2 regions of the Nocardioides sp. NPDC101246 genome follow, and region 2 is predicted to be linked to the other one. Evidence: riboswitches for the same ligand, from Rfam matches in the RefSeq annotation. Region 2 holds a riboswitch; the other holds the start of a gene.

Region 1 (7,732 bases), on a different contig from region 2:
GTCCACGATCACCCAGCAGTACGTCAAGAACTACTACCTCAGCTCCGAGTACTCCTACTCGCGCAAGCTGAAGGAAGCGGTCATCGCCCTGAAGCTGACCCGGCAGAAGAGCAAGGACCAGATCCTCACCGACTATCTCAACACGATCTACTTCAACCGCGGCGCCTACGGCATCGAGGCGGCCGCGAAGGCCTACTTCGCGAAGCCCACCAAGGACCTCTCCCTGCAGGAGACCGCGGCGCTGGCGGCGATCCTCAACAACCCGGCCGGCTTCGACCCGGCCAGCAGCACCTTCCGCGGTGAGGAGAAGCTGCTCGGCCGCTACCAGTACGTCCTCTCCGGCATGGTCGACCTCGGCTACCTGAAGCAGGCCGACGCCGACAAGGTGAAGGAGAAGCTGCCGAAGTTCCCCACGAAGACCGTGCCGAGCCGGCTCGGCGGCCAGCGTGGCCACGCGCTCACCATGATCAAGGCCGAGTTGCTCGGCCTGAAGGGCGCCGACGGCAAGCCGCTGTTCACCGAGGAGGAGATCGACAGCGGTGGTCTGCGGATCACCTCCACCCTGTCGACGAAGGTGATGAAGGCGTCGGCCTCGGCGGCCAAGACCGTGAAGCCGAAGAACCGGAAGGCGTACGTCAAGGGCGACCCGGACCAGAAGAACGCCCTGCACGTGGCGACCGCCTCGGTCGACGTCGGGTCCGGTGCGCTGCTCGGCTTCTACGGTGGCCAGGACTACCTCGACAGCCAGCACAACTGGGCCGCGACCGGCGGTCACGCCGGGTCGACGATGAAGGCCTTCGCCACCGCCGCGGCGATCTCGAAGGGCTACTCGCTGAAGTCGACCTGGGCGGGTGACTCGCCGTTCACGACCTACACCGGGCAGGAGGTCGTCAATGAGGGTGAGCAGGCCGGGATCGCGGACGGGATGGACTACGGCCAGCACATCACCATGCTCAAGGCGATGGAGCAGTCGGTGAACACGGCCTACATCGACATGACCGAGTCGATGGGTGGCCCCGAGGAGGGCCGCAAGGCGATCTACGACACCGCGGTCGCCGCGGGGGTCGCGCCGGCGAAGGCGAACCCGAAGTTCCCCGGGATCCCCAGCACCACCACCGACTTCGACCACAAGACCGACGACCGGATCGCCCTCGGCCGTGCCAACGTCAGCCCCATCAACATGGCCAACGCCTACGCCACGATCGCCGACGGCGGCTACCGCCACGACGTGCACGTGGTGAAGAAGGTCCGCGACCGCGCCGGCAACGTCCTCTACAGCTGGAACGGCCGCAAGAACGCCCGCCACGCGATCTCCGAGGACGTCGCCGCCGACGTGACGTACGCGATGCAGGGCGTGGTGCAGAGCGGCTCCGGCCAGAAGGCGCAGAGCATCGGCCGGCCGGTGGCCGGCAAGACCGGCACCGGCACCTGCACCACCGCGCAGTACGTCTGCTCGTCCTGGTTCGTCGGGTTCACCCCGCAGATCGCCACCGCCGTGCGCTACTCGCGCGGCAACGGCGAGGGGAAGCTCGACGGCGGCTGGATGCCCTCCTACTTCGGCGCGGACTATCCCACCGAGACCTGGGCGGCCATCATGGCGGACGCCATGGAGGGCAAGGAGGTCGAGAACTTCCCCGAACCCGTCTACGTCGACGGCCAGGATCCCGAGTCCGGCCACGAGGAGGAGCTGATCGCTCCGCCGGCTCCGCCGGCTCCGCCCGCACCGCCGGAGGAGGACGACGGCGAGGAGTGCGACCCGGTCTCGGAGTTCTTCGGCACCTGCGACAACGGGAACGGCAACGGCAACGGAAACCCCTGGGAGGGGCGTCCGTGATCTGAGACGCGTGCCCACCGATCGAGATGACGAGTTGGTGGGCGCGTCCGGTCTCGGGCAGGATCTTCGCGAAGGTCACGACTGCCAGCGCTAAGCCCCGGCTTGCTGGCGGGCAACCCTCCCACGCGGTGGGGTGCTCCGGGTGACGACCAGGCCCTCGCCGAGGTGGCGCGGGCAAGCGCGTGCTTCGCCGGGCAGCCCTGGGGGAGCCATGACCCCGAAGGGTGCCCCCATGTCCCTGCTTCCTCTCGTCGGCTCGAAGACTCAGGTCCCGCTGCTGGACGGAACGACCACGACGTACGCCAACCTCGATGTGGCCGCGTCGGCGCCGGCGCTGCAGAGCGTGGCCGACCGGGTGGCCGAGGTCCTGCCCTGGTACGCCTCGGTCCACCGTGGCGCCGGCTACCTGTCCCAGGTCTCGACCGCGCTCTACGAGGAGTCGCGCGCGACCATCGGCGCCTACGTCGGAGCGCGCGAGGACGACGTCACCGTCATCACCCGCAACACCACCGACGCGGTGAACCTGCTGGCGGGCTGCGTACCGGGCCGGGTGCTCGTCCTCGACATCGAGCACCACGCCAACCTGCTCCCGTGGCGCCGTGTCGGTGCCGGCGTCACCGTGGTCGCGGGCAGGGACACCCTCGCCGGCACCATCGACGCCCTCGCCGGCGAGCTGGCCCGCGACAGCTTCGCCCTGGTCGCGATCACCGGTGCCTCCAACGTCACCGGCGAGGCGCTGCCGGTCGGCGAGATCGTCACCCTGGCCCACGCCCACGGTGCCCGGGTCCTCGTCGACGGTGCCCAGCTGCTGGCCCACCGGCACTTCTCGCTGGCCGCGACCGGTGCCGACTACGTCGCCTTCTCCGGCCACAAGCTCTACGCGCCCTACGGCGCCGGCGCCCTGGTCGGGCGTCGCGACTGGCTCGACGTCGGCACTCCCTACCTCGCCGGGGGAGGGGCGGTCGACGACGTCGAGGTGGGCGAGACCACGTGGCAGCCCGCGCCCGCGCGCCACGAGGGCGGCTCGCCCAACGTCATCGGCGCCGCCGCGCTGGCCGCGGCATGTACGACTCTCGGCGGTCTCGCGGCCGCCGACCTGGACCGCCACGAGGCATCACTGAGGGGGCGCCTCGTGGCCGGCCTGTCCGCGCTCGACGGAGTCGAGGTGATCCGGTTGTGGCCCGACTCCGACGAGCCGGTCGGGGTCGTCACCTTCACGGTCGACGGCATCGAGCCCGGCCACGTCGCGGCCTACCTCTCCGCCGAGCACGGCCTGGGCGTACGCGATGGCCGCTTCTGCGCCCAGCCGCTCCTCAAGCGCCTCGGGCTCACCGCCGGCGCGGTCCGCGCGAGCATCGGCATCGGCACCTCGCTCGCCGACGTGGACCGGCTGGTGGCCGGCGTACGGTCCCTGCTCGCCGGTCACGTCCGGGGCGACTACGTCCTCACCGACGGAGCCTGGACGCTGGCCGAGGACCCCCGCCTGCTCGTCGGCCCTGCCGGACTGACCCGTCTGGCCGACACCGCCGGCTCCTGCGGCGCCGCCGTCTGAAGCAACCCTGCCGAGGCGTCAGGTAGGTCGGCCGAGGCGTCAGCTGCGTCGGCCGAGTGGGCAGCGAGTGACGTCTCGATCGACGGGAGTGACGTCTCGATCGACGGGAGTGACGTCTCGGCCGACGGGAGCGACGTCTCGGCGGGATGAATCGTCGCGTTCACGGTGTTGAGAAGATGTGAGCGAACGAGTGCATGGCGAGCGGAAGGTACGCGGCGGCAAGCTGGTCGTCGTCGACGCGACGGTCTCCGCTGACACGATCGACGATGTGGTCCTCTCGGGCGACTTCTTCCTGGAACCCGACGAGGCGCTGGCGTGGCTGACCGCGGCGCTGGAGGGGCAATCGGTCGACGTGTCCCTCGACCGGCTGACCGCGGACCTCGACGCCGCGGCCCGTGATGCCGAGCTGGTCGGCTTCGGGACCCGCGACATCGCCCTGACGGTGCTGCGCGCGCTGGGCAGGGCCACGACCTGGGACGACCTCGACCTCGAGATCGTCGAGACCGGCCCGCTGTCGCCGACGATGCAGATGGCGCTCGACGAGATCATCGTCCGCCAGGTCGCCGAGGGCCGCCGCGCCCCCAATCTGAGGTTCTGGGACTGGGCCGGCAGCGCGGTCGTGATCGGCAGCTACCAGTCCCTCACCAACGAGGTCGACGAAGCCGCCGCCGAGCGGCACGGCATCGAGGTCGTACGCCGCATCTCCGGCGGCGGCGCGATGTTCGTCGAGCCGGGCAACACCATCACCTACAGCCTCGCCGTGCCCGACACGCTCGTGGCCGGCATGACCTTCCAGGAGTCGTACGCCTTCCTCGACGAGTGGGTGCTGCGCGGCCTGCGCAGCGTCGGCATCGAGGCCGCCTACGCCGGTCTGAACGACATCGCCTCCCCGGTCGGCAAGATCGCCGGCGCCGCGCAGAAGCGGATCCCGGGCGGCGTCCTGCACCACGTCACGATGGCCTACGACATCGACGCCGACAAGATGCTCGAGGTGCTCCGAATCGGCCGGGAGAAGATGTCCGACAAGGGCACCCGGAGCGCGGCCAAGCGGGTCGACCCGATCCGTTCCCAGACCGGGCTGAGCCGCGAGAAGGTCATCGACGCGCTGCTCGCGGAGTTCGAGCAGAGCTTCGGCGCGGCGTACGTCGGCCTCGACCAGGCCACGATCGAGGAGGCCGCGGCGCTGGTCGAGAGCAAGCACGGGACCCCGGCCTGGCGTGCGAGGGTGCCGTAGGCGGCTCAGCGGTCGATGAAGGCCAGCAGGTCGGCGTGCAGGCGATCGCGATCGGTGTCGGGGAGGGCATGGCTGGAACCCTCGTAGACCTTCAGCTCCGCGCCGTCGATCAGCTCGACCGAGCGGCGGCCCCCGACCTCGATCGGCACGATCTGGTCGTCGTCGCCGTGCACGACCAGCGTCGGCACGTCGATCTTGGCCAGGTCGGGCCGGAAGTCGGTGGCGGAGAAGGCGGCGATGCACTCGTAGGCGCCACGGTGCCCGGAGGCCATGCCCTGGAGCCAGAAGGCGTCGCGGAAGCCCTGCGGGACGTCGCCGTTCCGGTTGTGCCCGAAGAACGGTCCGTCGGCCAGGTCGCGGTAGAGCTGGGCCCGGTTGGCCAGCTCCCCGGCCCGGATCTCGTCGAAGACCTCGACGGGTAGCCCCTCGGGGTTGTCCTCGGTCCGCAGCATGAGCGGCGGCACCGCCGAGACCAGGGCGAGCCCGGTGACGCGGCCGGTGCCGTGCCGCCCGACGTACCTGACGATCTCGCCGCCGCCCGTCGAGTGCCCGACGAGGGTGAGGTCGCGCAGGTCGAGCGCGTCGATCAGGCAGGCGAGGTCGTCGGCGTAGGTGTCCATCTCGTTGCCGGACCAGGTCTGGCTGGAGCGGCCGTGGCCCCGGCGGTCGTGGGCGACGGCTCGGTGGCCGTGCTGCGCGAGGAAGAGCGCGGTGGCCTCCCAGGCGTCGGAGTTGAGCGGCCAGCCATGGCTGAGCAGCACGGGGCTTCCGCTGACGCCCCAGTCCTTGTAGAAGATCTGGGCGCCGTCGTCGGCGGTGATGTAGGGCATCGGCTTCCTCCCACGGTCGGTTGGGATCTGTCCTGACGAGCCTCACGCAGCGCCCCGGCCCGGCGGACCACGTGGACCGCGTAGTCCCGCGGGACTACGCGTCGTACGTGGTCCGGACGCATCGCGCCTCGATGGACGATCGGAGTCCCAGCCCAGCATGAGAGAGGGAACCTGACATGAGCACCCCGGACACCATCGTTCTGGTCCACGGCTTCTGGGTCACACCCCGGTCGTGGGAACACTGGAAGGCCCGGTACGAGGCCAAGGGCTTCACCGTGCACACCCCCGCCTACCCCGGCTTCGAGGTCGAGGTCGAGGCCCTCCGCGAAGACCCGACCCCGATCGCGGACCTCACCCTGGAGGCGATCGTCTCCCACCTGGAGGCCTTCCTCGACACGCTCGACACCGCACCGATCCTCATGGGCCACTCGGCCGGCGGGGCGTTCACGCAGGTCGTGATGGACCACGGCTACGGCGCCGCGGGAGTCGTCCTCAACTCCGCTCCGACCGAGGGCGTCCGGGCCACGCCGTGGAGCCAGCTGCGCTCGGTCTTCCCGGTGCTCAAGAACCCGGCCAACCACCACCGCGCTGTCGGGTTCGACGCCGAGCAGTGGAGGTACGCCTTCACGAACACCTACACCGAGGAGGAGTCGGCGGCCTTCTACGAGCGCTACCACATCCCGGCTTCGGGCCGGGTCCTGTTCGACTCCGTGCTGGCGAACTTCCAGCCCGGTCACCAGGGTGCCTGGGTCGACTTCAAGAACGCCGACCGCGCGCCGCTGCTGTTCCTGTCCGGGTCCGAGGACCACATCATGCCGCCGTCGGTGCAGGCCTCGAACGTCAAGCACTACCAGGGCGAGGGAACCGTCACCGAGCACGAGACGTACGAGGGCCGGCCGCATCTGATGGTGGCCGGTCCGGGGTGGGAGGGGATCGCCGATCACGCGCTGGAGTGGGCGCTCTCCCACACCGGGCAGCAGGACGCCACCGAGCCCAGCGCCTCCTGAGTCCGCGCGATGGACCTCACCCTCACGCACGTCGGAGGACCGACGACGCTCCTCGAGGTCGCCGGGTGGAGGATCCTGACCGACCCGACCTTCGACGCCCCCGGCCGGACGTACAGGTTCGGCTGGGGTACGTCCTCCCGGAAGACCGCGGGCCCTGCGGTCCTCGCCTCCGAGATCGGCCCCGTCGACGCCGTCCTGCTCACCCACGACCATCACGCCGACAACCTCGACGACGCCGGCCGGGCGCTGCTGCCAGGTGCCGGGGTCGTGGCCACCACCGCCTCGGGCGCGGTCAGGCTCTCCAGGTCGCGCCTGGTCCGGGCGGTCAGGGGTCTGCGGCCGTGGCAGAGCACGGAGCTGCACGCGCCGGGCCGTCCGAGGGTCACGGTGACCGCGACTCCCGCGCGTCACGGTTTCCTCGGCAGCCGACCGATCGTCGGCGACGTCATCGGCTTCTCGCTGACCTGGGAGGGGCAGCAGCACGGAGCCGTCTGGATCTCGGGAGACACCGTGCTCTACGGCGGTCTCCGCGAGGTCGCGACCCGGGTCGACGTCGGGACCGCGGTCCTGCACCTGGGACGTGTCGGGTTCCCGGTGACCGGCCCGCTCGCGTACACGATGGGCGGGCGGGACGCGGTCGAGCTGTGCGGGCTGCTCGACCCGGTCACGGTGGTGCCGGTGCACTACGAGGGCTGGTCGCACTTCCGTCAGGGGAAGGGCCGGATCCTTGCCGACCTGGCCGATGCTCCGCCCGGGATCGCAGACCGCTTCCGCTGGCCGACGCCGGGCGTGCCGCTGCGGGTGCCGGTCTAGGGCGTGTCTCTTAAAGACACGGTGGCCGCGAGCGGCGTTTCGGGCCGATCTGGCAAGGCGTCCGCCGCGACGGCATCCTCACGGCTGTTGAGCGGCGACAACGCCGCCAGATCGGATGCGAAACGCCGCGTAGCGGGCGTGGATTTGAGAGACACGCCCTAGGCGTTCAGCCGGTCGGCCAGCTGCCGGCGCGAGGAGATGCCGAGCTTCTGGAAGACCTTCCGCAGGTGGTAGTCGACGGTGTTCGGGCTGATGAACAGGTTGGCCGCGATCTCGGCGTTGGTACGCCCGGAGGCGGCCAGGCGCGCGATCGTGTGCTCCTGGGTGGTGAGCTCCAGCGGTGGGTTCGCCTCGGCGTCCACGTCGTCGGCCCGGGCGCCGAGGACCTCGAGCTCGGCGAGCACTCGCGGGACGAAGATCTCGGCGCCGCTGTGGCGCAGGTGCTGCAGTGCGAGACGGAGC
Region 2 (7,732 bases):
GTCGAGGCAGCCGACCTGCCCGAAGCCGTACGCGAGGCCGCGCTGCGCGAGGTCGACAAGCTCGAGCGTGGTTCCGAGCAGAACCCGGAGACCGCGTGGATCCGGACCTGGCTGGACACGGTGCTGGAGCTGCCGTGGGGCGTGGTCACGGAGGACTCGACCGACGTGACCGCGGCTCGCGAGGTCCTCGACGCCGACCACCACGGCCTCGAGGAGGTCAAGGACCGGATCGTGGAGTACCTGGCGGTGCGGACCCGACGTGCCGAGCGCGGCCTGCAGGTCATCGGTGGCCGTGGCTCGGGCGCCGTGGTGCTGCTCGCCGGTCCGCCGGGAGTCGGCAAGACCTCGCTGGGTGAGTCCGTCGCGCGTTCGCTCGGGCGGAAGTTCGTCCGGGTCGCGCTGGGCGGCGTCCGCGACGAGGCCGAGATCCGCGGCCACCGGCGCACCTACGTCGGCGCGCTCCCGGGCCGGATCGTGCGGGCCATCAAGGAGGCCGGTTCGATGAACCCGGTCGTGCTCCTCGACGAGGTCGACAAGGTCGGCTCCGACTACCGGGGCGATCCTGCCGCGGCGCTGCTGGAGGTGCTCGACCCGGCGCAGAACCACACCTTCCGCGACCACTACCTCGAGCTCGACCTGGACCTCTCCGACGTCCTGTTCATCGCGACGGCCAACGTCGTGGAGCAGATCCCGAGCGCACTGCTGGACCGGATGGAGCTGGTCACGATCGACGGCTACACCGAGGACGACAAGGTCGCCATCGCCCGCGACTTCCTGCTGCCTCGGCAGCTCGAGCGCGCCGCGGTGACAGCGGAGGAGGTCACGGTCTCCGACGACGCCCTGCGTGAGCTGGCCGCCAACTACACCCGCGAGGCGGGTGTACGCCAGCTCGAGCGGCTCCTCGCCAAGGCGCTGCGCAAGGCGGCGACACGTTTGGCCACCGGGACCGAGCACGTCGATGTCGACCTGGACAACCTCAAGGACCTCGTCGGACGGCCACGGTTCACGCCGGAGTCGGCAGAGCGTACGTCGGTCCTGGGTGTCGCCACCGGACTGGCCGTCACCGGCCTGGGCGGGGACGTCCTCTTCATCGAGGCGTCCGCGGCCGACGGGCAGACCGGCCTGAACATCACCGGCCAGCTCGGCGAGGTGATGAAGGAGTCCGCGCAGATCGCGCTCTCCTTCGTCCGCTCGCACGCGGCCGAGCTGGGTGTGGACCCGGCGGTGCTGGACCGCTCGCTGCACGTCCACGTGCCGGCCGGTGCGGTGCCCAAGGACGGTCCGAGCGCCGGCATCACCATGGTCACCGCGCTCACCTCGCTCGCAACCGGTCGCCCGGTGCGCGGCGAGGTCGGGATGACCGGTGAGGTCTCGCTCTCCGGCCGGGTGCTGCCCATCGGTGGCCTCAAGCAGAAGCTGCTCGCCGCTCAGCGAGCCGGTCTGACCGAGGTCTTCGTGCCGCAGCGCAACGAGCCCGACCTGGACGAGGTGCCCGATGAGGTGAAGCAGGCGCTGAAGATCAACCTGGTCAGCGATGTCCGGGATGTCGTACGCGGCGCCCTGGCTCCCGCCGAGGGGGAGGCCACCAACGAGACCCCTGTGGTCGCTGCCTGACCGGATCGTTCCGGTTGCTGCCCGCTTGATGCCTCGTGCATCGAGCGGGCAGCTCGCACACTGGACACATGAGCAACCGAGCCCTTCTCGTCATCGACATCCAGGAATCCTTCCGTCAGCTGGACAAGTGGGAGCAGACCCTTCACCCCGACATCGCCGAGCGGGCCGAGAGGCTGTTGAGCCTCGCGCGCGCCGCGGGCGACCTGGTCGTCTGGGTGCTGCACACCGAGCCCGGCAGCGGCAACGCCTTCGACCCGGCCACCGGTCACGTGCGCTACCTCGACGGGCTCAGTGGCCCGAAGCCGGGCGAGGTCGAGGTCCGCAAGACCTCCCACAATGCCTTCACCACGACCAACCTGCAGCAGATCCTGACCGAGCACGGGATCACCGAGCTCCTGGTGTCCGGGATCCGCGCCGAGCAGTGCGTCGAGACCACCGCCCGGGTCGGGTCCGACCTCGGCTACCGGGTCACCTATGTCGCCGACGCGGTCACCACCGAGCCGCTGGGCGGGCTGTCGGCCGAAGAGGTCGTCGAGCGTACGAAACTCGTGCTCAGCGGCCGGTTCGCCGAGATCACGACCATCGCCGACTTGGAGGCCGTGACAGCATCTGTGGCATGAGCGCCGTCGTGTTCGTGCTGCTGCCCGGCGTACATCTGCTCGACCTCGCCGGGCCGGCACAGGCCTTCCACACCGCGGGCAACCTGGGGCACCCCTACGACCTCGTCTACGTCGCGGGTGCCGAGCCGGGGGAGGTGCTCTCGGCACAGGGGCTGCCTCTAGCGGCCCGCGGCGAGTGGCCCGATCTCGACCCCGGCGACCTGCTCCTGGTGCCGGGCTGGCGGGCGGCGTACGACCTCGTCGCCGGGCCCCGGCTCAGCCGCGAGACCGCCGAGCGGCTGCGCGCCCACCATGCGGCCGGGGGCGAGGTGGCGAGCGTCTGCGCCGGCGCTGACGCCCTTGGCCAGGCAGGTCTCCTCGACGGACGCCGCTGTACCACCCATCACGACCTCCAGGACGCGCTGTCCCGGCGCTATCCGATGGCCCGGGTGGTGCGCGACGTACTCTTCACCAGCGATGACCGGATCGTGACTTCGGCCGGTATCGCCAGCGGCATCGACCTGAGCCTTCATCTCCTCGCGATGCGCCACGGACCGGCGCTGGCGGCCCGGGTGGCCCGCGACATGGTCGTCTACGCGCGGCGCAACGGCGACCAGCCGCAGGAGAGCGTCCTGCTGCGCCACCGGAACCATCTCGACGACACCGTCCACCACGTGCAGGACGTCATCGACGCCCGGTTCGCCGAGCCGCTCCCGCTCGCCGGCCTCGCCGAGGGGGCGGGCGTGAGCGAGCGCACCCTGACCCGCGCCTTCGTGAGCGCGACGGGTCTCACGCCGCTCCGCTACCAGCAGGCTCTTCGCCGCGAGCGCGCCGACCACCTGCTCGCCGCGGGCACCACCATGGAGACGGCCGCCCGTGCGGTGGGGTTCGATGACGCCCGCATGCTGCGGCGTCTCCGTGCCCGCTGACTGTCCATATCGTGGACGCATGGTCCGCGGAGTGGAACCCGGGTGTGTTTGGCGGTTGATACCTGCCGTACGATCGCTACTGCTCATCGAGAGGGACTGAGGGAACGGCCCAGTGAAGTCCCGGCAACCGACCGCGAGCCTCCTCCCATGCCAGGGCGGGTAGCGGAGCAGGTGCTAATTCCGGCCCGGCGCGAGAGACGTGATCGGGGAAGATGAGGAGGAGGTTTCTCATGAGCGCTGTGACCACGGAGAAGAAGGCCCTGCGCGAGGGTGCGTTCGGCAACGCCTCGGCCCTGTCGTGCCGGGAGTGCGGCAACCAGGTCGAGCTCGGACCGCATTACGCCTGTCCGGAGTGTTTCGGGCCACTGGAGGTGGCCTATGACTTCCCGGCCGTGACCCGCGAGGAGATCGAGGACGGACCCCGCAACATCTGGCGCTACAAGGCGCTGCTGCCGGTGCCCGACGACATCGAGCAGAGCCCCAACACCGAGCCCGGCTTCACCCGGCTCCTGGACGCGAAGAACCTCGCCAAGGAGCTCGGCATCGAGAAGATCTGGGTGAAGGACGACTCGACCAACCCGACCAACTCCTTCAAGGACCGCGTGGTCGCCTGCGCGCTGAGTGCCGCCCGCGAGCTCGACGCCAAGGTCTTCGCCTGCCCGAGCACCGGCAACCTGGCCAACGCGGTGGCGGCGGCGGGCGCGCGGGCCGGCATCCCGACCGCGGTCTTCATCCCGAGCAACCTCGAGCAGCCCAAGCAGGTCAACTCCGCCGTCTTCACCGACAACCTGATCGCCGTCGACGGCAACTACGACGACGTCAACAAGCTCGCCCAGGAGATCGCCGCGGAAGAGGACGGCTGGGCGTTCGTGAACGTCAACGTACGTCCCTTCTACGCCGAGGGCTCCAAGACCCTCGGCTACGAGATCGCCGAGCAGCTCGGCTGGCGCCTGCCCGACCAGATCGTCATCCCGGTGGCCTCCGGATCCCAGCTGACCAAGGTCGACAAGGCCTTCAAGGAGCTGATCAAGCTCGGTCTGGTCGAGGAGAAGCCCTACCGGATCTTCGGCGCCCAGGCGACCGGATGCAACCCGGTCGCGACCGCGTTCAAGGCCGGCGTCGACGCCATCCGCCCGGTCAAGCCCGACACGATCGCCAAGTCGCTGGCCATCGGCAACCCCGCCGACGGCATCTACGTCCTCGACGCCACCCGCTCCTCCGGCGGCGCCGTCGAGGAGGTCACCGATGACGAGATCCGCGCCGCGATCGTGCTCCTGGCCCGCACCGAGGGCATCTTCACCGAGACCGCCGGCGGCACCACCCTCGCGGTCACCAAGAAGCTCGTCGAGACCGGCGCCCTCGACCCGAGCCTGGAGACGGTGATCATCAACACCGGCCACGGCCTCAAGACGCTCGACGCGATCAGCGGCATCGTCGGCCCCCGCGCCACCATCGCCCCCAACTACGACGCCTTCGAGGACGCCGGGCTCTCCCAGGCTTAGGGCTGTTCCTTCGGCAAGGTATGCAGACGAAGGCTCACATCCCCTGCGGAGCTCCGCAGGAGATGTGGCCCTTGACCTGCATACCGTGATGAAGGAACCCCGCGTTCACCTACGTGCGCTACAGATAAGGAATGTGAGCAGCGCGAAGACGAGTGAAGAGGCCAGGTGGCTCGGCATGGTCGCCGCCACCGCGGGAGTCGCCGGCGCAGTCGGTGTGGTGGGGGCAGCCGCAGGTGCCGGGTTCGTGACGTTGCTGAAGAGACAGGCGGCGCACGCGCGCGACGTGATCGGCAAGCCGCTCGGCGAGGAGGCGATCTACGCCGACAAGGTCTACAAGAAGACCTACAGCGGTACGCCGGTGGAGCTCCTCGTCCTCGGCGACTCGATCGCCGCCGGACTCGGTGCGGAGACCAGGGGTGGCACCCTCGGCGCACGGCTGGCCAAGGGAACGGCGAAGGCCCTGCAGCGGCCGGTGCGGCTGCGTACGGCCGCGGTGGTCGGGGCGGAGACCTCGATGGTTCCCGCCCAGCTCGAGTCGCTGCCTGAGACCTACCGACCCGACGTCGCGGTGGTCATCGTCGGCGGCAACGACGTCACCCACCGGGTACCGCAGAAGGATTCCACCCGGGTGCTGGGAGAGGTCATCGACGCCCTGCGGGAACGCGGCGCCGAGGTGGTGGTCGGGACCTGCCCCGACGTCGGTGCGGTCCGACCGCTGCCGCAGCCGCTGCGCTCGCTCGGGCGCAGGATCGCCAAGCAGCTGGCAGACGGGCAGCGGGAGACCGCGCTGGCCAAGGGCGCCCACGTCGTCTCGCTCTCCGAGGTCGTCGGCCCGTTCTTCATCACGAACCCCGACGAGATGTTCGCGATCGACCACTTCCATCCCAGCGCGATGGGCTACAAGCGCACCGCGAAGGCGATGCTGCCCTCCGTCCTCGCCGCGCTGGGGCAGGTCGAGCGGGTCCCGTTCGGCCACCACCTGCCCGAGGCCGTGGACGTCACCGAGGGGCGCCCCAGCGAGAGCTGAGGCGCCCCTCGGTGCGGCCTACGCGCCGGTCTCGGCCTCGGCGTCGTCCTCGTCCGGGCCCCTCCCGCCACTACCGAGCCCGCCGGTGCTGAGCATGTCGGCGGTGAGGCCGGTGGCGGCGCGGTAGTCGACGGTCCCCGCAGGCGTACGCGGCACCGCGTCGACGAGCAGGACGAGCTTGGGCTCGTGCGACTCCCCGAGTAGGTCGCGGGAGTGCTTGCGCAGGTCGGCGGCGGTCGTCGCCGACGACGGAGCCAGCTGCACCAGCGCCGCTACCTGCTGGCCCCAGCGCGGGTGAGGCATGCCGAAGACTGCGGCGTCGACGACGTCGCCGTGGGCGAGGAGCACGCCCTCGATGGTCTCGGGGTGGATCTCGAGGTCACCGGTGCGTACGAGCGTGGCGGCCCTGCCGAGCAGTGTGATCGAGCCGTCGTGCTCGCGACGGGCGAGGTCGCCGGGGAAGGTCCAGCGCCGGTTGTCGATCAGCTTGATCGCGGTGGCCGAGCGGGCGTTGTCCTTGTAGTAGCCGAGGGCCGAGGGGCCGGAGCGGGCCAGCAGGCCCTCGACGCCGGGAGCCGCCGGGGTGAGGTCGGGGTTGAAGACCTCCACCTCCGGGCCGACCATGAACCGTGCCTCGCCGGGCGCGAGCGGGGAGCCGTCGTCGGCGCGGGAGCCGGTGACGCCGGTCTCCAGCGTGCCGTAGGAGTCGACGATGACCCGGCGGGCGAACGCGTTGCGCAGGACCCCGAGGACGTTCTCGGAGAGCGGCGCCGCGGTGTTGGAGACACCGGCGAGCGAGCGCAGCGGCCAGCGTTTCTTGCCGACCAGCCGCGCCGCCGCGACCGGCCGCGCCTGGGCGTCGCCCAGCAGCGTGATCGCGGTCGCGCCGGCCTGCTCGGCGAGGTCGAGGAACGCCTCGGCGGAGAAGGTGGGCGAGGTGTCGAGCACCGCGGTGCCACCGGCGACCAGCGCCCGCAGGAGCAGTAGCTGGCTCTGCCCGTGCAGCAGCGGACCGCCGGCGAGCAGGACGACACCCGAGTCGCGAGCGGCCGCCTCGGCGGCGAGGCCCTCGACCGACGGGATCGGCGCGTTGCGGCGGACCGTGTTCAGCGCGGCCCAGATCAGGTCCTCCTGGCGCCAGACCGCACCCTTCGGGGTGCCCGTGGTGCCGGTGGTGAAGATGATGTGCCAGTCACCGGGCGTACGTCCGACGGTCGGCCGCTCCTTGGACGCCGCGGCGACCTTGGCGTCGTAGTCGGGGCCGAGGACGACCCGGTGGTCCAGCTTCAGGTCGAGCTCGTCGAGGTCGTCGGTGAACTCGGGGGAGACGATGGCCGCGACGCAGTCGGTGGCGGCGTACGTCCGGGCGAGCTCGTCGCGCCGGTAGGCGTGGTTGATGTTGACCGGGATCGTGCGGGCCTTGAGGCATCCGTAGAGCGCGTCGACCCACTCGATCCGGTTGGTCGCGTGGACGGCGACCTGGGCACCAGGCTCGAGGCCGACGCTCAGCAGGTGGTTGGCCAGGCGCGTGGCACGCTCGTCGATCTCGGCGTAGGAGTAGGCGCGGTCGGTGGTGACGACAGCCGTGCGATCAGGGATCGCATCGGCCATCGCCTCCAGGATGTCGGGCAGTGTGAGGGGGATCACGGCGGACACAGAGACGTAGGCTTTCCAGGGGTAGGGCCGTACGGCAACCGAACCGTACGTCGGATCAGCCGGTCGTCACCTACGCGCCTCGAGCAGCTCGGCAGCGACCGTAGCGCTCGCACGATAGTCCACCTTGCTCACGGGCGTGCGAGGGACTCGCTCCACGAGCAGGATGTCCTTGGGCACCTTGTAGGCGGAGATGAGGCTGCGGCAGTGCTCCCGCAGCGCGTCGTCCGAGGTCGTGGCGCCCTCGCGGAGCTGCACGAGAGCGGTCACCTGCTGGCCCCAGCGCTCGTGCGGGGTGCCGACGACCGCGGTGTCGAAGACGTCGGCGTGACGCAGCAGGACCGCCTCGACCTCCTCGGGGAAGACCTTCTCGCCGCCGGTGTTGATGCAGCCCGAGCCGCGGCCCAG

Evidence for each region. Region 2 has a riboswitch for S-adenosylmethionine ahead of thrC (threonine synthase). Riboswitches for the same ligand answer to the same signal wherever they lie in the genome.
Region 1: it holds a riboswitch for S-adenosylmethionine, as region 2 does, so the genes downstream of both, ACIRON_RS12950 (aminotransferase class V-fold PLP-dependent enzyme) here and thrC (threonine synthase) in region 2, are expected to answer to the same signal.

Annotation. Positions count from the first base shown of each region.
Region 1 is NZ_JBIWNX010000006.1:162,818-170,549, reverse strand. Features, by position in the region: gene ACIRON_RS12955 (transglycosylase domain-containing protein) at 1-1,834, shown strand, start outside; SAM riboswitch class IV at 1,908-2,021, shown strand; gene ACIRON_RS12950 (aminotransferase class V-fold PLP-dependent enzyme) at 2,067-3,386, shown strand; gene ACIRON_RS12945 (biotin/lipoate A/B protein ligase family protein) at 3,565-4,620, shown strand; gene ACIRON_RS12940 (alpha/beta fold hydrolase) at 4,626-5,450, opposite strand; gene ACIRON_RS12935 (alpha/beta hydrolase) at 5,627-6,457, shown strand; gene ACIRON_RS12930 (MBL fold metallo-hydrolase) at 6,467-7,270, shown strand; gene ACIRON_RS12925 (AAA family ATPase) at 7,429-7,732, opposite strand, start outside.
Region 2 is NZ_JBIWNX010000013.1:18,950-26,681, reverse strand. Features, by position in the region: gene lon (endopeptidase La) at 1-1,614, shown strand, start outside; gene ACIRON_RS22355 (isochorismatase family protein) at 1,683-2,234, shown strand; gene ACIRON_RS22350 (GlxA family transcriptional regulator) at 2,231-3,142, shown strand; SAM riboswitch class I at 3,223-3,361, shown strand; gene thrC (threonine synthase) at 3,373-4,644, shown strand; gene ACIRON_RS22340 (SGNH/GDSL hydrolase family protein) at 4,778-5,671, shown strand; gene ACIRON_RS22335 (AMP-binding protein) at 5,690-7,318, opposite strand; gene ACIRON_RS22330 (AMP-binding protein) at 7,394-7,732, opposite strand, start outside.